Regions from separate parts of the Peribacillus sp. N1 genome, predicted to be linked through region 2. Evidence: riboswitches for the same ligand, from Rfam matches in the RefSeq annotation. Region 2 holds a riboswitch; the other holds the start of a gene.

Region 1 (10,397 bases), on a different contig from region 2:
GGTCGGGACGCCGGCAGAAATTTATAATCGGCCGGCCAATGATTTTGTGGCGAGTTTTATAGGCGAGATTAATCTTTTGCCCGTTCAAGTCGAAAAAGTTCAACAAGATAATATAGAGGTTGCCCTTAAGAATAGTGAAAAACCGATTAAATTGAAGGTGGAAAATCAAGCTAGGGACGGAATTTCAATCATACAGAGTGATGCTGACCTTGCTGTTTCGATTCGTCCTGAAGCAATCAGAATTCTGGAAGTGATCGAGGAAGGAAAGAATATCTTTAAAGGTAAAATAAATTCCGTCCAATTCTTTGGATCTGTTGTGAATGTCATGGTGGATGTTCAAGACGTGTTACTAAGGGTCGACGTATTTAACACTTATGATTTTGGATACTTTTATCAAGGAAAGGAAGTGTATGTCCAGCTTCCTGAGAAACAGCTGCGTCTTATTCCCATCATAAGTGGTGATGCTCCATGATTAAAAATCGTGATACGAGATTGACGGTTTGGCTCCTTATACCAGTTTTATTGGTGCTAGTAGCTTATGTACTCTACCCATCGTTGAGGACCTTTATAGAAAGTCTGCAAAAAGACGGAACGATATCCCTTGGAAATTATCAGGACTTCTTCATACAGGAATCGAAAACGAACTTAGAGGCTCTATGGAATTCTGTTTATATATCCTTATTGAGTGTATTGGTCAGTGCCTTGATTGGCATTCCGCTCGCATTCATTTTTAACCGTTACGATTTTCCCGGCAGAAGCTTCTTTTCATCAGCAGCGATTTTGCCGATTGTCCTTCCATCATTGGTAGGGGTCATGGCCTTTATGTTTTTATATGGAGAATCGGGATTGATTCCAAATGCCATCAAGGACCTGTTTGGTCTCGAGAAGGTTCCATTCAAGATTGGCGGGGTATCGGGAATCCTTATCGTGCATGCCTATACGATGTATGTTTATTTTTATATGACCGTATCCGCTGCAATCAACAAAATAGATCCTTCCCTTGAAGAAGCGGCTTATAACTTAGGCGCAAATAAAATCAAGGTTTTTTGGAAGGTGACTTTTCCATTATTGACACCTGCCATCGTAGCCGCTTCTCTACTTGTTTTCATGATATCGATGGCTTCTTTCAGTGCCCCGTTTTTATTAGCTGGCGGATATAGGGTGTTGAGCCTGCAAATTTATTTTTCAAAAATCAATGGTGATATGGAAATTGCCGCTACTCAATCCGTCATTCTATCCATCGTTTCGATTTCATTTCTATTATTCATGCGTTGGTATCAAAATAGGAAGGATTATCGCATGGCTTCGAAAGGAATTGGCGCACACAGGAGTGAAGTGAGAAACCCGCTTATGAAATGGGTGATGGTCTTAACGGGTATCATCGGCGTAATTATTCTGCTATTACCGCACTTTACGATTCTATTGCTTTCACTTGTGCCGGATGGAACCTGGACATTTCAAACATATCCAACAGTATTTAATATGGAAAATTACCGGCTTTTGTTTGAAGACCCTAATATCTTCAAACCGTTACGAAATAGTTTACTGATGGCGGTTATTGCTACGTTGGCAAATCTGGTGTTTGGGGTCATAGCGTCCTATGTACTTGTCAAACGGAAATTCGTCGGGAAAAGCTTTGTCGATATTCTAGTCATGATTCCTTGGGCGTTGCCTGCAACGGTCATAGGGATGAACTTGATATTCGCATTCAATGAACCTAGCGTTTTTTCCTTTGGTCAAATTTTGGTAGGAACATTTTGGATTTTGCCGCTTGCCTATTTCATCAGGCATATTCCGCTCGTTGTCCGTTCGACTAACGCCGTTCTGGAGCAGCTGGATGACTCGATTGAAGAAGCAGCCAGAAACTTGGGGGCAAAGTGGTTTTATACCTTCAGAAAAGTCATATTTCCTATTATTATGCCTGGTGTTTTATCAGGGACATTATTGGCATTTATCGAATCTGTGGGGGAATTCCCGACGTCGGTCCTGTTGTACACAATTTCTAACAGGCCCATATCCATTGAAATCATGAATCAGCTTCGGATGTTCAATATGGGGCAGGCAGCTGCCTATGGGATGATTCAAATCACGCTGATTGTAATCGTTCTCTTTATTTCGAACAAGTTTTTTGGAATCAAAGCGGAAAGAGCTTTATAAATCGGAGGTTAAAAGATGAGCAGGCTTGAAGAATTTATCAAAAATGAAGGTAGTGCCTTTCCCGGAAAAACATATGCTAGAGAGCTTCTGATGCCTGTTTTTAATGATCAAAGAGATTACTTATTTCATGCAATGTTCGATATTCATCGGGCACATGTCATCATGCTTTCGGAACAAAAGATCATTAAAGAAGAAGAGGCGAAGACCATGCTTGATGGGATTCGGAAAGTGGCTCAAACAGATCTAGCGCAGTTGACCTATCAGCCCCAGTTCGAAGACTTATTTTTCATGATGGAGGCAAAGATCGGTGAGGAAATCGGTCATGAACTTGCAGGGAAGATTCATATCGGCCGCAGTCGTAATGATATGGGAGTCGCCATGTACCGGCTTGTTTTAAGAGGTCATCTACTCCAATTGATTGGCTATGCAAACCAATTGAGTGAAGCATTCTTGGTGCAGGCTGAAAAACATACAGAAACCTATATAACTGGTTATACGCATACCCAACCGGCTCAGCCGACTACGATAGGACATTACTTTTTGGCAATATATGATGTGCTTCAAAGGGATATTGGCCGGTTATGGGCAGCCTATGAAACGGTTAACCAATCCCCTTTGGGCGCGGCCGCGTTAACGACCACCGGTTTTCCGATCAGCCGGAACCGTACGGCTGAACTGCTTGGATTTGATTCGGTGATTGAGAATTCCTATGACTCGATTGGCGGGGCGGATTATTTATTGGAAACCGCAACTGCCATCATGACGTGCATGGTCAATACAGGAAGATGGATTCAAGACTTCCTGCAGCATGTGACAAGGGAGTTTGGAACCTTTCATGTGGCGGACCCTTATGTTCAAGTGAGCAGCATCATGCCGCAAAAAAGAAATCCAGTCTCCATTGAACATTCCCGTTCGATTGCAAGCAGTGCGTATGGTGATGCACTTGCTGCAATGAATATGATCCACAATACACCATTTGGTGATATCGTCGATACGGAAGATGATTTACAGCCGCATTTATATCGGGCTTTTTCGAATGCAGGACGTGTCATGAAACTAATGTATGCCGTCATGTCAACCTTGAAAGTAAATGAAGAACACACAAAGAAAATGGCCGCAAAATCCAGTATAACGGTTACTGAATTAGCGGATACCCTATCAAGAGATTACGACATATCCTTTAGAAAAGCCCACTCCATAGCCAGTCATATTGCAAAACGGTCAATTAGTGAAGGGAAAGAGCTATATGATTGGGACACAAAAGAAATCAACAAGATCATCAATGAATTCGTTTCAGTGAACATAGCAGAAGATGAATGGAAAAAAATAATCTCTCCCGAATATTTTGTGGAAATTAGAAGCATTCAAGGCGGGCCCTCCCCAAAAGAGGTTACGAGAATGATTGTAAATAGAAAACAAAAACTGGGACAAGATTTGCAGGAATATAAGGAAATGGTCAAAGCATTGAATGATGGCAGGAAGGCTTTAGTGGATTACTAAAGGTATGTTGTTAAAGGGAAATGAGTCTTGACGCGCATGAAACTCACGAGTAAAAGCATGAACCTTCTGAAGAGAGTATTTTTTGTTGGCTCGGAAGCAATACGATGCATTTTACTGAGAAAGCTTCATATTTTATGATATATAGTCATTCTTTATCAGGGTGGCTATTTATTTTGGATTTTTATTGCAACTGAGATATCCCTAGTGACAATGAATGTAGATTATTCCTAAAAACAATGCTATTATTTGGAAAATATATAATATAAGGCGGAATGTTAATGTCAAATAGATCTCAGTTCGGTGTTATCCTGATTTTAATAGCTTTCGTAATATCGATTACTTTTTGTTTGAATCCGGAAGTTTTATTAAGAGGTGGATATGATTTAGCTATTGATGGTCTGGTAGTATCCAGAACCTTGATGATTATTTTTTCGTTGTATTTATTAGTTAAAATAGGGGATTTGTTTATAAACAGAAAAGATTAATAGTCTAAAATGAGGTTTCCTATAAACAATATTGAGAAAAAGGAAATATGCTTGGATGCCGATAATAAGGAAGGCTCAGTCTTTTGACTGAGCCCTCCGATGTTTATTTATCCAAAATAACCGGTTTCAAAGTTTCTTCATATTTCGTTAACGGATTTAGGTTCCAACTGAATCGCTTGCTTTCTGAAAGCCAGACTTACTGCGATCATCACAATGAAATTGACTGCCAATGCAATGATTCCCACATTCAAATCTTTCGCTGCTTGCGGCAAGGATGGAAACAAGGTCCCTATTGTCGAATGACTGAGTGTAATGCAAATTACGATGGCCAATCCTGAAATGATGCCGGAGATTGCGCCAAATTTATTGATCGGATTATTCCTTTTCAGACTAAAGAGCAGGGACGGGAAAAGCTGTGTGATTAGACTGTATCCCATAAGAATTAATGCTGACATCGTTTCGCCGCCGTTTAAGGTGAAGTAGACGGCTATAAGGGCGATGACTGGAACAAGGAACTTTGCCAATCGTACGACATGGCGATCGGATACTGCAGGTGCAAATTCCTTATAGACGTTTTTCGCGAGCAGTGTAGCGACGCTCATCAAAAGCATGGATCCCGGCACCAATGCAGTCAATAATCCAGCTCCGCCGATTATGCCTATAAACCATGGATCAAAGGTCTCGATCGAAAGGCGCAGCAATGACAGGTCTGCATCTGCCCCAACGAGGCCGGGCACTTTCAATATTGCTGTAAACCCAACAAAAAAGACGAATAACAGCATGAGTGTATATAAAGGGCTGATGATTGCATTTTTTCGAAATACCTTGCCGCTGCGTGCTGAATAAACAGCGCTGAAAACTTGTGGCCACATATAGAAACCGAATACGAGCAATATTACCGTGGAGATGAACCATGATACGCTAAGTCCCTGATCTGGGAACTTAAGAAAACCAGGCTTGGCCGCATCAATCGCTTCAAACATCGGCTGAAATCCGCCAAAGTAATGAATCGGAAGATAAATCCCTAAAAATCCTATTATGGCGACCATCATTATATCTTTAATGACCGCTGTCCAAACTGAACCGTGTATACCGGAGATCATCACATAAATGGTAAGGCTGATCGCCCCCATCCAAACTGCCTCAGACATAGAGATGGCACCATAAGATGCTTCTGAGACAATGATCCCCAATCCTTTCAGCTGCACGACGATCACTGGAATCATCGACACCACACCGACAAGTGCAGCCAAAATTCCTAAACCGGGACTCTTATATTTGCTTACAAAGAAATCGGATTGGGACATCAGTTTATTTTCCTTGGCATATCTCCATATTTCCGGTAGGAGCCAATAGGATAATACGTAAGACAAAGTAATGTAAATTAGAACATATAGTGCGGGTGCGCCCTTGCCATAAGCCCAGCCGCTGCCGCCAAGGAAGGAGAAGGTCGTATAGATTTCCCCGGCCATCAGCAGAAAGACGAATATCGCACCAAAACCGCGTCCGCCAACCGTCCATTGTTCCAAGTCCATATCTTTTCCTTTTGAAGAGCGTATGCCTAAAAATATCGATAGAAGTAAAAATGCTAAAATGATTAAGAGAGCAATATTCATTCCTGGTCACCTTCCCGATTCCTGGGATCCAGCTTATACATGATGCCCAGTATGGCAGAGGTAAGGACCACCCACATAGCCATCCAGAACATATTGAAAGGCATCCCTAATACATATGGTTCTATTTTATTAACAAAAGGCAGAAATCCTAGTATGCCTATAAAAGGAACTAGAGTAAGAATATATATAATCTTCATAAACAAACCCCTCCGTTTTAATAAAGTGAAACGCCCACCAATGGGGTTTATTCTTCAATGCCACTGATGGATGGGTGAACCAAACCGGGATGAAAAATTCATACATGACGGAAAAGGTCCGATAATATATATTAGCTTACACTATTTTGATATAAAATTTAATGCAGTTGCCTGATATATTTGAGCAACTGTGCGCAGACAGCCGAACAATGATATGTTCATAAAACAGATAAAGCCTTGAATTCTTAGTGAGTTCAAGGCTTTATTTCCTTTAGCTATATTTTTTCCGAGAATTATATAGTATTACCAAAAGTATGAACCAGATTGGGGTCAAGAGCAGTGATAGTCGTGTAGCTTCAGCGAATAGCATAACAATAAGGATGAACAGGAATAATCCTAATATGGCGTAATTGACAAAGGGTGTAAAAGGAGCCTTGAAAGTCGATTTCGCTCTTAGGTCAGGCCTTGTTTTCGAATATTTGATATGGGAAATCAAGATAATGCTCCATACCCATATGAAACAGATGGCACTGATGGTCGTCACGACGGTAAATGCATGTTCAGGTATCAGTTTGCTTAATAATGCCCCTATTGATACAACGATTGTGGATGTTAATAAGGCATTGCTCGGAACAGCCTGTTTATTTAATTTTTCCAGTTTAGCAGGGGCTTCGCCATTCCTGCTTAACGTATAAAGTATTCGGCTCGTTGAAAATAAACCGCTGTTGCATGCAGAAGCAGCGGATGTCAAAACGACGAAGTTGATGATCCCTGCAGCGACAGGAATGCCGATTAACGCAAAGACCTCTACAAATGGGCTGCTCGTGGCATCCAGTTGTGTCCATGGGTTGACGCAGAGAATGACGAATAGTGCACCAACATAGAAAAGTAAAATCCGGACAGGGATTTTATTGATGGCAGATGGAATGTTCTTTCTCGGGTTTGCCGTTTCTGCTGCGGAAACCCCGACCAATTCGACACCGACAAATGAGAAGACGACCAGCTGTAAAGATAATAGGAATCCAGAAATGCCATTAGGGAACATGCCCCCATGATTCCATAGGTTCGTTAGGGAAACCGTTCCGCTATTGGTATTGAAGCCGATGATCAAAAGGATGATCCCCACGACGATCAAGGCGATGATCGTGATTACTTTAATGATGGCAAACCAGAATTCCAATTCACCAAATAACTTAACGGTCAAAAGGTTCAATCCTAACAGAATGACTAGGCATATTAGAGCCGGAATCCATTGAGGGATATCGAACCAATATTGCATATAGACGCCGACAGCTATGATATCGGCCATTGCGGTCATGATCCAACAGAACCAATATGTCCACCCTGTCACGAAGCCGGCCCATGGACCGACATATTCGGTTGCAAATTCAGTGAATGATGTATACCCTGCATTGGATAAGAGCAATTCCCCCAGTGCCCTCATCACAAAAAACAAGGCAATCCCTATTATCAGATAGGAAAATAAAATGGAAGGTCCTGCTAATTGTATGGCTTTTCCGGAACCTAAAAATAATCCGGTGCCAATGGTTCCTCCTATTGCGATCAGTTGTACATGTCTATTTTTTAAATCTCTTTTTAATTCTTGTCTTGCCAATTCTTACGCCCCCGTCTTTTTATAGTCTTGGTAGTGAATGAATTTACCTGAATGGTCTTGGAGAGAGGGACTGATTTTTTCGTCCAGCTTGCCTTTCCCATTGGTTTTAAAGCTGTTGTTTTTAGTCCAACCACAAAATGGACAATAAAAAAAGAGATTGGATAATACCAATCTCTTAAAGGGTTCAGAATAACAATTTTATCATTCGTTACTCTTCTGTCCTTTTGCCTGAGATTGTGAATCCTTCGGCGCTGCACCTTGTACAGTCTCTCCAGAAGCTGCTCCTGCTATAGTGTCATCCATAGCATTCATCGCTTGCTTGTATGCGGTTGTGAATAAATGTTGTCAGTGATAATCTACCACTGCTGAATCATTCATTATGCTTATAAAATAATATTGGAATTCTATCATCTATTTTTCGGAAGGTCAACAAGTTTTTTTTGAAGTGAAAACGGCAATAGCTGTAGTTTTATAGTGGTCTTAATTTTTATTAAGGTACTTGAAAAATTTGTTTTTTGGATGATCACTATTATGAAATATTGAACATCATTTTTTTGAAATGATATTTTTAGATAAGGGAAATTGCCAAGATATATTTGGTAACTGTTTATTTCAAAAATACAATTGTATTTTTACAGAATATTTACTATTATAAGATAAGAAAACATAATTGAAGTGTTATTGATATTTTTTTCGATAAAGCATTTCTAACCGCAATAATTAATAGAGAGTCGTTCGTGTTAAGGATGGAAAAGCATTACCGATATTGCATCTGGGGGAGTTAAACATGTCGAACAAGGAATTAAAGAGAGGGCTGGAAGCACGTCACATTCAAATGATAGCTTTGGGCGGAACCATCGGTGTCGGGTTATTCATGGGATCGGCGAGCACGATCAAATGGACCGGGCCCTCTGTAATGCTTGCTTATGCCATCGCAGGTATTTTTATATTTTTCATCATGCGTTCCATGGGTGAGATGCTCTATTTAGAACCGACTACAGGTTCTTTTGCAACCTTTGCGAGCAGCTATATACATCCTTTGGCAGGTTATATGACTGCTTGGAGCAATTGGTTTCAATGGGTAATCGTCGGAATGTCCGAAATCATCGCGGTTGGGTTGTATATGCAATATTGGTTCCCGGATTTACCGGCATGGATACCAGGTGTGGTCGCCATGATCATCTTGGGGGCGGCCAACCTCATTTCAGTTAAATCCTTCGGGGAATTTGAATTCTGGTTTGCGCTTATAAAAATCATAACGATCATATTGATGATCGTTGCCGGCCTAGGCCTTATCTTCTTTGGAATAGGGAATGGCGGGGATGCGATTGGATTATCGAATCTATGGGAAAATGGCGGCTTCTTTACGGGAGGCTGGACAGGATTCTTCTTTGCGCTTTCCCTTGTCGTGGCATCCTATCAAGGCGTTGAGCTTATCGGCATCACAGCCGGAGAAGCGAAAGATCCAAGGAAGACCGTAACAAAAGCTATCCAATCAATCATATGGCGTATATTAATTTTCTATATTGGTGCCATATTTGTCATCGTGACAGTCTTCCCTTGGGATCAACTGGATGACTTAGGAAGCCCATTCGTTTCAACCTTTGCTAAAATAGGTATCACAGCAGCAGCAGGAATCATCAATTTTGTCGTAATCACAGCGGCAATGTCTGGATGCAACAGTGGGATTTTCAGTGCAGGGCGTATGCTTTACACACTTGCATTGAATGGCCAAGCTCCAAAAGTCTTTGCTAAAGTATCTAAAAATGGAGTGCCGGCATATTGTACGATCGCTGTACTATTAGGATTGGGCATCGGGGTTATCCTGAATTACCTTGCACCGCCGCAATTATTCCTTTATGTGTACAGTGCGAGTGTATTACCCGGGATGATTCCATGGTTTGTCTTACTTATCAGTGAGCTTAAATTCAGAAAGGTAAATGCCGCTGAAATGGAGAAACATCCGTTCAAGATGCCGTTGGCCCCTTACAGTAACTATGCGACAATTGCCTTCTTACTGATGGTGCTGGTCGGTATGTGGATCAATCCTAGTACCCGGATTTCCTTGGTTGTCGGGATCGTTTTCCTAGCCTTGGTCGTAGCAAGTTATTTCATGCTGAAAATGGATAAACGAACACCATTGGATGTTAAATCCGATGATGAAATTTCGGGATAAGAAACTCTATCAGAAAGCCCTTCTCTTAATTCGAGAAGGGCTTTTTTGTCTTTGGTGACTGTTGGAATTCAGGAGTGAAGTGGTGGAATTCACGAGTAAAATGGCGAAACTTACGAGTGAAGCTGAGAAACTCGAGTAAAACAGAGGAATTCACGAGTAAAACGGCAAAACTCACGAGTAAAGCTGAGAAACTCGAGTAAAACAGCGGAATTTAACGAGTAAATCAGCGAATCTCACGAGTAAAGCTAATTAGTCCCCGTAACAAGGGATGCCAGCAGGGGGACGCTTATGGAATGTGTCTTCCTGACAGACTTTTTCATAGGATGTAACATCATCTTTACCCGAGGAAGGGGTTATATTTTGGAAAGAACAAAACTTACCGGGCGGGTCGTTACACCTAATGATGCTGAGTATGAGCAGGCCAGGATAAATAATAACTTAAGTTTTTCTAAATTTCCAAAGGTCATTGTGTTTTGCCAGAATTCCAATGATGTATTGAATTCATTGAAGTGGGCCCGGGAAAATCATACACCTTTCCGGGTTAGGAGCGGCAGGCATAGTTATGAAAATTTTTCATTAGTGAATGGCGGTCTAATCATTGATATAAGTGAAATGTACAATATCAAGGTCAACCGTGAAAAAATGATTGCA
Region 2 (10,397 bases):
TTAATGACGCATCGGAAAGATATTGCCGTAAGGACAGAAGCCCACCATTTATTATATGAAAGATTGACGGCGTTCATGGATGGGGAAATACAAGCAATTGGTCAGGAAATCATTTACAAAAGAAGATCCTATGAATTGGTTTGGAAGGACAATGGGGATTTCCCGGGGATGATTGAAGGGTGTGTACGTTATGAAGATGAATCGGGTAATCATGAATCCATTTGTGATGCTGCGAAAAAATGATGGCTTTACGATGATCGAAATGCTTTTTTCTTTAATGATATTAATGACGACGTCCCTTTTTGTTCTACAGCTTTTTTCAATCATTCACACCCAGATGGGGTCCGTTGATAAATTGCATCCTAAAGAGTGGGAGGTCTTTACCATGCAAATGAAGCAGGAGGTCCGGAGTTCCAAAGCTCAGGATGTAATGGGAAATAAATTATATTTGATGCTTTCAGATGAACAATTATCATCGTTTGAACAATATGAAGATAAGGTCCGAAGACGAGTGAATGGTATGGGGCATGAGGTCATCTTACAGAACATTTCGAAATTCCAGGTTGAGAAGGATGGCAGTGTCATTGTTATAAATATAACGGATAAAGCAGGGACTACTTTCAGTCGAAGATTTCATCCTTTCTTTAGGAATGTCACGAAAGTCGATGAATAATCAAAAAGGAGTCGTTTTCCCGATGGTCATGATTGTAGCGAGTGTTTTCATCATGTTCACGATACTAATGATCGATCAGTTTATCATTGATAAAAAATTTTATAAAGAAGTGGAAGAATCGCTTGTGGCGGACCATCTTGTCCATTTAGCAATCAAGGATGTGACGGCAGAGTGGGGCGAAGAGATCCCAAAAATCATCCAGGGGGAAATTTCATACCCTAATGGTGTGGTGCGGTATTCCGTAATGAAAGAAGAAGGTCCTTATGTCTATATCGAGTTCTCTTCCACGACTAAAAATGACCGCGAGGGAAGGGTCATCATTCAATATGATAAAGAAGCGGGGGAAGTGAAAGAATGGTTGGAAAAGCAGGCTATTTAATACGCAAAATCAACATTCTTTTAAGTCAGGTACACGTGTTCAGGGAACAAGCAAAGGAATAAAAGCTGCGTAAACGGGGCATACTTTGCATAGGGTGATTATTTTATATGTCTACAAACGCTTATATTAAATATCTGACTCAGCAGCTTGTCGAGTATTTTAATCTGACGAAAAAAGAACGAAAAGAAAAGCGCCGTCACAGAAAAGAGGATAAAAATCATGGTATGTCCCATTGGTTTGGCATTGTCCCTTTTGCTTTGTCGATGTTCGTAAGGAAAAATATCAAAAAATAAAACAGATGTCCTGAATTTAGGGCATCTGTTTTTTTATTGTTCTTACTTATCCCAATGCCCTATCAGAAAGGTAAAATAACCCTCCGTTGATGATGGATATTCGGATGTTGGGTTCATATTGAGCTTTTAAGGCATCTTTTTCGGTAAAATAGCTCTCACTTTTTTCTTCCATATCCTTGTAAAAATGCTCCAATAAATTCAAGTCATTCTGCCAGCGAAGCATTGCTTCCTCTGCCCAGGAATGGTCATCATCCTCGAAACTGGTCCTGATGTATGTATCCAGTCTTGCCAATCCGCTCTTGGGCATGATGAGCGGTGAAAGCGTAAAGGAGTAATCCGGTATTTTGGGGGTGACCTTTATCGGTAAAACCCGATGGTGAAACCTTTCCATGATCTCACCTGAGATTAAATTCAAACCGATCGACATGAAGGTATCCTTTTTACGATCGCATTGATAGGATATTTTCACATTCAGGGTCAGCCAAGGAAACAAAGGATTATTTCCCCCTTTTGATGGAGGGGTATCCTCAAAAAGTCTAGTATATCCTGCCAGCTTTTTGGTAGATTGAATAATCTGGTGAAGGCGTGGGGAGCCAAAATGAATCATTTCTCCCTTTAAATCGGATGGAGCTAGTTCTGGATCGGTAATGAAAGTCATCTGTGCTAGGTTTGGAACGCCGCCTGTTTTTTCTAGATAATGCCAATAAAAGGGTCTGTTCATTAATTCTTTATCCATATCAATCGTCAATTGGACTGTAAGGTGGGTTGGTGCATTATCCAGTATTTCACAATCATTGGCTTTAAAGTAAGTTATTAAAAAATCATGAATTTCCCGTTGCTGCATGAACCTCACCTTCCTTCATTGATTGGGCGAATTGGATTAACGATGAAAAATTATCCATCTTGATTTTCATTTCGCCCTCTGTTTTGGATTCGCCGACTACATCAATCAAATATTCTTCAATGTTGTTAATATCCAGTTTGGTTAGAATATCATCCAATTCGCCGATTACTTTCTCGAATAAATTTATTTTTTCATATAGTAACTTTAGAATATGTTCTTCCACTGTATTTTTCGTGGCAAAGTTATAAATCATCACATCTTCTTCCTGACCAAGGCGGTGTATCCGTCCGATTCTCTGTTCGAGCCTCATCGGGTTCCATGGCAGGTCAAAATTAATCAAGTGATGGCAAAACTGAAGGTTTATCCCTTCCCCGCCAGCTTCTGTTGCAATCAATACCTGTATATTTTTTTGGAATAATTCTCGCATCCAGTCTTTCTTTCCGCGCTTAAAACCGCCTCGGAAAGGAACTGAAGAAATTCCATTCTGCTGTAGGTACCATTGTAGATATAGCTGAGTCGCCCGGTATTCGGTAAAGATAATGACTTTATCATCAATTTTCTTGATCAGTTCCAAAGCTTTTTCAGCCTTTGAGTTCTGAACCGTTTCATTCACTTTAGAAAATAAATCATCAAGCTTTGCCAAAAAGTCAGGGGAAGGCTGATCATATTTATTTTTCATATTCTTTAATGTATAAAAGACCGCCTCTCTGCTGCTGCATGCTTCCCTTTGGAGAGTGAGAGCCGAAAAGGCGCTTCCTTTAGAACCATCCGAAATAGGTTTGAATTTGGAAACAGCATCGTACAATGCTTGTTCCGTTGGAGAAAATTCAATGGTGATGGTCTCCACATGCCGTTTTGTCCATTCAATGCCAGTATCGGCCCGCCGGTTTCGAATCATGACAGTGTTGACAAGTTCCTTTAGGTGTTCATCTTCAATTATGTTCCGGCCTTTCCCTTTATACTTTTCTGAAAAAAGTGAGGCATTTCCCAAGTGGCCTGGTTTCAATAACGAAACGAGGTGGAAAATTTCCTCGACTTTATTTTGAATCGGAGTGGCTGTCAGGAGTAAACAAAATTTCTTTTTCAGATTTTGGACGAATTCATAGTTCTTCGTCTTATTATTTTTAAGTTTATGAGCTTCATCAATAATGATGAAGTCGTATTCCTGCTTGAAAATGATATCTCGATGTGGAGCTCGTTTCGCTGTATCAATGGATGAAATGACCACATCACAGGAGTCCCAAACATAGCTTTTTCTCTGAACGACTGCCGGTATATGAAACTTGGTATTCAATTCAAAAGCCCATTGTGTGACAAGGGAAGCCGGAACAAGGATCAAAACTTTTTTTACAAGGCCCCTAATCATATACTCTTTTAGGATCAATCCAGCTTCAATTGTTTTTCCGAGCCCTACCTCATCAGCTAAAATGGCCTTTCCATTCATCTTTTCCACCACTTGCTTGGCTGCTTCCAATTGATGGGGAAGCGGGGTTAACTGCGGAAGGTGCTTGGGCGCCTGTAAACCTTCAAAATCAGGGATGATAAGATTTTCCTCCATTTGAACCGCGAGCTTATAAAGCTCCCAGTTTCCCCATGGACCGTCATTTTCCATCTTTTGCAGAAACTCGTCATTCCATTCAGAATTAAAGGATATATTGATTTTCATAGAAATAACTCCCTCTTAAATCATATTTTCCTTAATAAAAGGTCAAAACCCGAACATTTCATATGTGAAGTAAGAAAAATATTTCTCTTCAAAAGATATTGCAGAGATAAGTTTCTTAGGGTAGGATATAAGTATATTTAGAAAATTCCAATTTCCCAACGCTACAAAGAATCTTTGTACATCGATTTTGCAGTTCGCGTTTTCTTAGTATGGGCTATAGGCTTCTAATTTATCCAAGATTACTGAAGGAGACCAATCAAACGGTTTCTGAGGTTTCAGGAGAATTGGCAGAGAATGCATTCCACGATGCTCAGAGGTTTTACCGATGTTTGGTGGCTTATTCGCTTCCTTTCATTGGTAGACCATTTATATGCGGGTGAAGATAAGGGGAGAGACTACGGATGTAGCGCCGAAGGAGCAAACTTAGCAGTGAATCTCTCAGGCAAAAGAACTCTTATTGGACGCAACTCTGGAGAGCGCCGCCCGTTTTGGGACGGCCACCAAAGGGGAAAACCTATTACATAGGTAAACTTTCAGGTTTCAGGACAGAGAAAAAGCTCAAACGGGCTTTCTCTGTCCTTTTTTGTGCTTTTTTCACATCATGAATCAGGATATATCTGATGCGTAATGACAAGAAGCTTTTGATAATGAAGCCAATTAATTTAAAAAAATCTGAAGGGGGTCATTTTTTGACCGATTTAAAAAGAACACCACTATTTGAGGTTTATCGTGAATACGGAGGTAAAACGATTGATTTTGGCGGCTGGGAACTTCCTGTCCAATTTTCGGGTATAAAGGACGAACATGAAGCCGTACGTACAAAAGCGGGGTTATTCGATGTTTCCCATATGGGTGAAGTCGATGTTAAGGGTCCTGGGAGCCTTTCCTTTTTACAAAAGATGCTGACTAATGATATAGCAAAGCTGAAACAGGGCGGTGCCCAATATTCCGCCATGTGTTATGAAAACGGAGGCACGGTTGATGATCTCATCGTGTATAAAAGGGCTGAGGATGACTATCTGCTCGTGGTCAATGCAGCGAACACAGAAAAAGATTTCAATTGGCTGCAAGCTCATTTATCGGAAGATGTCCAAATCAAGAATGTATCTAGTGACTATACACAGCTGGCACTTCAAGGACCATCTGCAGAGAAGATTTTACAAAAACTATCGGGAAATACAGCTTTAAGTGAAATTGGATTTTTCAAGTTCAAGGAAAATGTCATGATTAACGGTATCTCCACGATGGTATCCCGTACTGGATACACTGGTGAGGATGGCTTTGAGATATATAGTGACAGTGAAAATGGTCCAGCCCTTTGGAAGGCGATTATGGATGCCGGAAACGAAGAGGGAGTTCAGCCGATTGGTTTAGGTGCTCGTGATACCCTGCGTTTTGAAGCGAAACTGCCGTTGTATGGGCAGGAGCTTTCAGCAGACATCACCCCGATAGAAGCCGGGATTGGTTTTGCAGTAAAAGTCGATAAGGAAGTTGATTTTTTCGGGAAAGCCGTTCTTGCTGAGCAAAAGGAGAAAGGAGCTCCTCGCAAGCTTGTGGGAATTGAAATGATAGACCGTGGCATTCCACGTCATGGGTATAAGGTCTACAGCGGTGATAAAGTCATTGGCGAGGTCACGACCGGTACCCAATCACCAACGTTGAAGAAAAACGTGGGTTTGGTACTTATCGATAAGGAATTTTCAGTGCTGGATGCGGAAGTCGAAGTGGAGATCCGTTCCAAACGTTTGAAAGCCGTTATAATACAAACACCTTTTTATAAAAAACCACGTAAATAGAGGGGAATGGTCATTAGATGAAACATCGTTATTTACCCATGACAGAGCAAGATAAACAAGAAATGCTGAAAGCGATAGGGGTATCCACTGCTGAAGAACTTTTCAATGATATCCCTGAGAGCGTTCGTTTTCAAGGAGAATACGATATCAAGCCTGCTAAATCGGAACCAGCATTAATGAAAGAGTTATCAAGGCTTGCTGCCAAGAATGCGGATCTTAAAAACTATGCTTCCTTCCTTGGTGCGGGTGTCTATGACCATTATGCACCGGTCATCGTCGATCATGTTCTATCCCGTTCTGAATTTTACACGGCTTATACACCCTATCAGCCTGAAATTTCACAGGGAGAGCTTCAAGCAATCTTTGAATATCAAACGATGATATGTGAATTGACGGGCATGGATGTGGCTAACTCCTCCATGTATGACGGCGGGACAGCGCTGGCTGAAGCAGCCATGCTTGCTTCAGGACAGACACGCCGCAAGAAGATTCTCATTTCAGGAACCGTTCATCCTGAATCAAGAGAAGTCGTGAAGACATATGCGAAAGGGCAACGCGTGGAAGTGATCGAAATTCCTTATAAAGACGGTGTGACGGACTTAGCTGCTTTAAAGGAATTGGCGAATGAGGACATTGCAGGAGTGATCGTGCAATATCCGAACTTTTTTGGCCGGATCGAGCCATTGAAGGAAATGGAAGAAATCATTCATGGCGTCAAATCCATGTTTATCGTTTCCAGTAATCCGCTTGCATTGGGAGCTTTGACATCCCCTGGTGCACTCGGTGCAGATATCGTAACGGGGGATGCTCAGCCATTCGGCATTCCAGCGGCATTCGGTGGACCTCATTGTGGATATTTTGCGGTTACTAATAAACTTGTTCGGAAAGTTCCGGGCCGACTCGTCGGTCAAACCGTGGATGAAAATGGTAAAAGGGGATTTGTACTAACGCTACAAGCTCGTGAACAGCACATTCGCCGTGACAAGGCCACATCCAACATTTGTTCCAATCAAGCTTTGAATGCGTTGGCAGCTTCTGTTGCAATGACCGCCCTTGGGAAAAAGGGTGTCAAGGAAATGGCCGTGCAAAATATTCAAAAAGCACATTATGCGAAAAAAGCAATTATGGCAGTAGGGGTGGAAGTGATATTCGACGGTCCTTCGTTCAATGAATTTATCATTAAACTGCCTGCTTCGTTTTCAGAGATCAATAAAAGCCTTTTTGAAAAAGGGATGATCGGCGGCTTTGATTTAGGGACGGTTTATCCTGAGCTGAAAGACCATATGCTGGTTGCGGTAACTGAACTTAGAACAAAAGAAGAAATTGATGCACTTGCGCAGGAATTGGGGGATCAACATGAATAATCAAGATCAATCACTCATTTTTGAAATCAGTACTTCCGGTCGAATCGGGTACAGTCTGCCAGAAATGGATGTTGCAACTATTCCGCTCGAAGAAATTCTTCCTGCCGACTACATCCGTGAAGAAGAGGCAGAACTGCCTGAGGTGTCCGAACTGGATATCATGCGTCACTATACAGCACTCTCCAAACGGAATCATGGGGTGGATTCGGGTTTTTATCCGCTGGGTTCATGCACGATGAAATATAATCCGAAAATAAATGAAAACGTGGCACGTTTCAACGGCTTTGCCCATATCCATCCATATCAAGATCCGGCTACCGTTCAGGGAGCATTGGGACTCTTATTTGATTTGCAGGAACACTTAACTGAAATCACCGGGATGGACCAAGTGACATTACAGCCTGCAGCAGGTGCACATGGTGAGTGGACAGGGTTGATGATGATTCGCGCTTTTCACGAAGCGAATGGCGATACAGAACGGACGAAAGTGATTGTACCTGATTCTGCACACGGTACGAATCCTGCCTCTGCCACTGTTGCCGGACTTGAAACGATTACAGTGAAATCCGATGAAAATGGATTAGTCGACCTTGAAGATTTAAAGCGTGTTGTCGGACCTGATACGGCGGCCTTGATGCTGACGAACCCCAATACATTGGGATTATTTGAAGAAAACATCTTGGAAATGGCACAACTTGTCCATGATGCAGGTGGGAAGCTTTATTATGACGGAGCCAATCTGAATGCAGTCCTTTCAAAAGCACGCCCGGGTGACATGGGCTTTGATGTGGTTCACTTAAATCTCCATAAAACATTCACAGGTCCGCATGGCGGCGGCGGTCCGGGTTCTGGTCCTGTAGGTGTGAAGTCGGACTTGATTCCTTACTTGCCTAAACCTCTTATAATTAAACAAGGTGAGCAATTCGCTCTTGATTATGATCGTCCGCAATCCATTGGCAGGGTAAAACCTTATTATGGTAATTTCGGGATTAACGTGAGGGCATATACGTACATTCGTTCAATGGGGCCTGATGGCCTTAAAGCTGTCACCGAAAATGCGGTCATCAATGCCAATTATATGATGCGCAAGTTGGAACCTTATTTTGACTTACCATATAATCGTCATTGTAAGCACGAATTCGTATTAAGCGGACGCCGGCAAAAGAAATTGGGGGTTAGGACTCTCGATATAGCCAAAAGATTACTGGATTTCGGGTATCATCCTCCAACCATTTACTTCCCGTTGAACGTGGAGGAAGGAATGATGATAGAACCGACTGAAACCGAGTCAAAAGAAACGCTGGATGCGTTCATCGATGCGATGATCCAGATTGCCAAGGAAGCGGAAGAAACCCCGGAAATCGTTCAGGAAGCTCCGCATACAACCGTTATAAAGCGGCTTGATGAAACTCTTGCTGCAAGAAAACCTGTTCTGCGTTATCAAGCCTAGATTGATAGCTTATACGAAAAAAATCCCTGCCTGCCGGCGGGGATTTTTCATGTTTATGTAAGATTTCATTAAAGTCCAGCAGTTAACTTTCTTTTCCTTGAGCTATTGAATTAAAAAGAGCCCATGCGGAGATGGGGTCTTATTTCTTTGCTTTGATTTTCCCGGTCCACATTTTGAAACCGCCCTTTAGGTGAAAAAGTTCCCTGTAGCCCTTTTTGTATAGCATGGCTGCAGCTCTGCCGCTGATGATTTCGCTTTGAGCGTACAAATATACAGGCTTGTCCGGCCTAATTTCGACCAAGCGTGTTTTCATTTGAGTCATAGGGATGTTTCTTGCGCCTAAGATATGGCCATTATCGAAATCATTCGGTTCCCGCACATCGATTAGCTGCACTTTTCTGTAGTTAGCGATAAATTCGTCCTGTGTTAGTGTTTTAACGATTTTACGCTGGCGGTACCAATTAAAAAGTGAATACGCAATAACCACTCCTAAGATGATGAGCAGTGTATATAATATTTCCAAACATAAAAACTCCCTTCTACCTTAACGAATACAGACAATCTTTATTATATAATTGCTTTACCCAATAATCAAAAAGAATTTTCATCAAATTCTTCATGGACTTGATAGTACTTTCTTTTTTAGAGTGTTAAAGTCTGTTAAACTACTACATGTGAGTTTTTTGTGGGGTATTGAAAAACAGTCTATCGAAACGAGGGGTAAGGATGGCTAAAGATAAATGGGGTTTTATAGATTCGGGGTATTGTTCACCGGCTTTTAATATGGCACTGGACGAAGCTCTGTTAAACTGGCAAAGCAAAGGGGAAATTCCGCCAATCATACGCTTTTACGGCTGGGATCCAGCTACATTGTCGATCGGTTATTTTCAAAAGGCGGAAGCGGAAATTGATTTGGAAGAGGTCAAAAGGCAGGGCCTTGGTTTTGTACGCAGGCCAACAGGAGGACGAGCGGTCCTGCACGAGCATGAATTGACTTATAGCGTAATCGTTCCAGAATCCTATCCGGGAATGCCGACTACCGTTACTGAAGCATATCGTGTCATTTCTGAAGGAATATTAATGGGATTCAGGAATCTGGGATTGGATGCTTATTTTGCCGTGCCTCGAACCGATCAGGAAAAAGCGGCTTTAAAATCGCCCAGGTCTTCGGTTTGCTTTGATGCTCCAAGCTGGTATGAACTGGTCGTTGAGGGCAGGAAGGTCGCTGGCAGCGCTCAAACCAGGCAAAAAGGCGTCATCCTTCAGCACGGATCCATTTTGCTTGAACTTGATGATGATAAGCTTTTTAGCGTATTTAAATTCTCAAATGACAGGGTTAAAGAGAGAATGCAAAAAAACCTAAAAAACAAAGCTGTGGCCATAAATGATATTGCAGGGAGAAAGATTACCATCCCTGAAGCGAAAGAAGCTTTTGAAAAAGGTTTTGCCGAAGGACTTTCGGTCGATTTAGAGCCATACGTCCTCACCGAAAAGCAATTGCTGGAAGTGAAGTCCATTGCAGAAAGCAAATATGAAAGCGATGATTGGAATTTCATGAGATAGAGGAAGCATAATTAGAGTGGATAATAAAAAAGTTTTTTCAGATTTGTTTGACCAAATAACGCATCCCTTGCAGGGATAAGCCCTAAAAGGGATGGGGAAAAAGCAAGGTCCAAATTAATTGAAATCTGATGAAAAATTATTGTAAATCGACATTTTCCTCCTTATTGCTAACTATATTAATTGATTTATCGTTTGACAAAATTAAAAGTTATTCAAAACAAACACAATATATAGTAGTTGAAATATTTAATGCGACACTATATGTTGATTTTTGAGTTTCGCTATGATAAATTTAGGGTACTTGTTAAGCGAAACGGACATGTAAGGTTACATAAGGATTTTTGCGGCAGCAAGAACGGATCTTGAAAC

Evidence for each region. A riboswitch is a leader RNA that binds a small molecule or an ion and turns the genes downstream of it on or off. The one in region 2 is predicted to bind glycine.
Region 1: another riboswitch for glycine. It lies ahead of ACYP5M_RS17040 (amino acid permease); the one in region 2 lies ahead of gcvT (glycine cleavage system aminomethyltransferase GcvT).

The regions. Positions count from the first base shown of each region.
Region 1 is NZ_BAAHZO010000004.1:244,087-254,483, forward strand. Features, by position in the region: gene ACYP5M_RS17010 (ABC transporter ATP-binding protein) at 1-472, shown strand, start outside; gene ACYP5M_RS17015 (ABC transporter permease) at 469-2,157, shown strand; gene argH (argininosuccinate lyase) at 2,173-3,657, shown strand; gene ACYP5M_RS17025 (hypothetical protein) at 3,936-4,142, shown strand; gene ACYP5M_RS17030 (sodium:solute symporter family protein) at 4,280-5,758, opposite strand; gene ACYP5M_RS17035 (DUF3311 domain-containing protein) at 5,755-5,955, opposite strand; gene ACYP5M_RS17040 (amino acid permease) at 6,227-7,570, opposite strand; glycine riboswitch at 7,777-7,855, opposite strand; gene ACYP5M_RS17045 (amino acid permease) at 8,358-9,746, shown strand; gene ACYP5M_RS17050 (FAD-binding oxidoreductase) at 10,107-10,397, shown strand, end outside.
Region 2 is NZ_BAAHZO010000001.1:1,709,884-1,720,280, reverse strand. Features, by position in the region: gene ACYP5M_RS08285 (hypothetical protein) at 1-243, shown strand, start outside; gene comGF (competence type IV pilus minor pilin ComGF) at 191-673, shown strand; gene comGG (competence type IV pilus minor pilin ComGG) at 666-1,052, shown strand; gene ACYP5M_RS08270 (YqzE family protein) at 1,160-1,345, shown strand; gene ACYP5M_RS08265 (YqhG family protein) at 1,392-2,189, opposite strand; gene ACYP5M_RS08260 (DEAD/DEAH box helicase) at 2,167-3,855, opposite strand; glycine riboswitch at 4,232-4,319, shown strand; glycine riboswitch at 4,323-4,406, shown strand; gene gcvT (glycine cleavage system aminomethyltransferase GcvT) at 4,545-5,651, shown strand; gene gcvPA (aminomethyl-transferring glycine dehydrogenase subunit GcvPA) at 5,669-7,015, shown strand; gene gcvPB (aminomethyl-transferring glycine dehydrogenase subunit GcvPB) at 7,008-8,465, shown strand; gene ACYP5M_RS08240 (rhodanese-like domain-containing protein) at 8,605-8,988, opposite strand; gene ACYP5M_RS08235 (lipoate--protein ligase family protein) at 9,192-10,028, shown strand.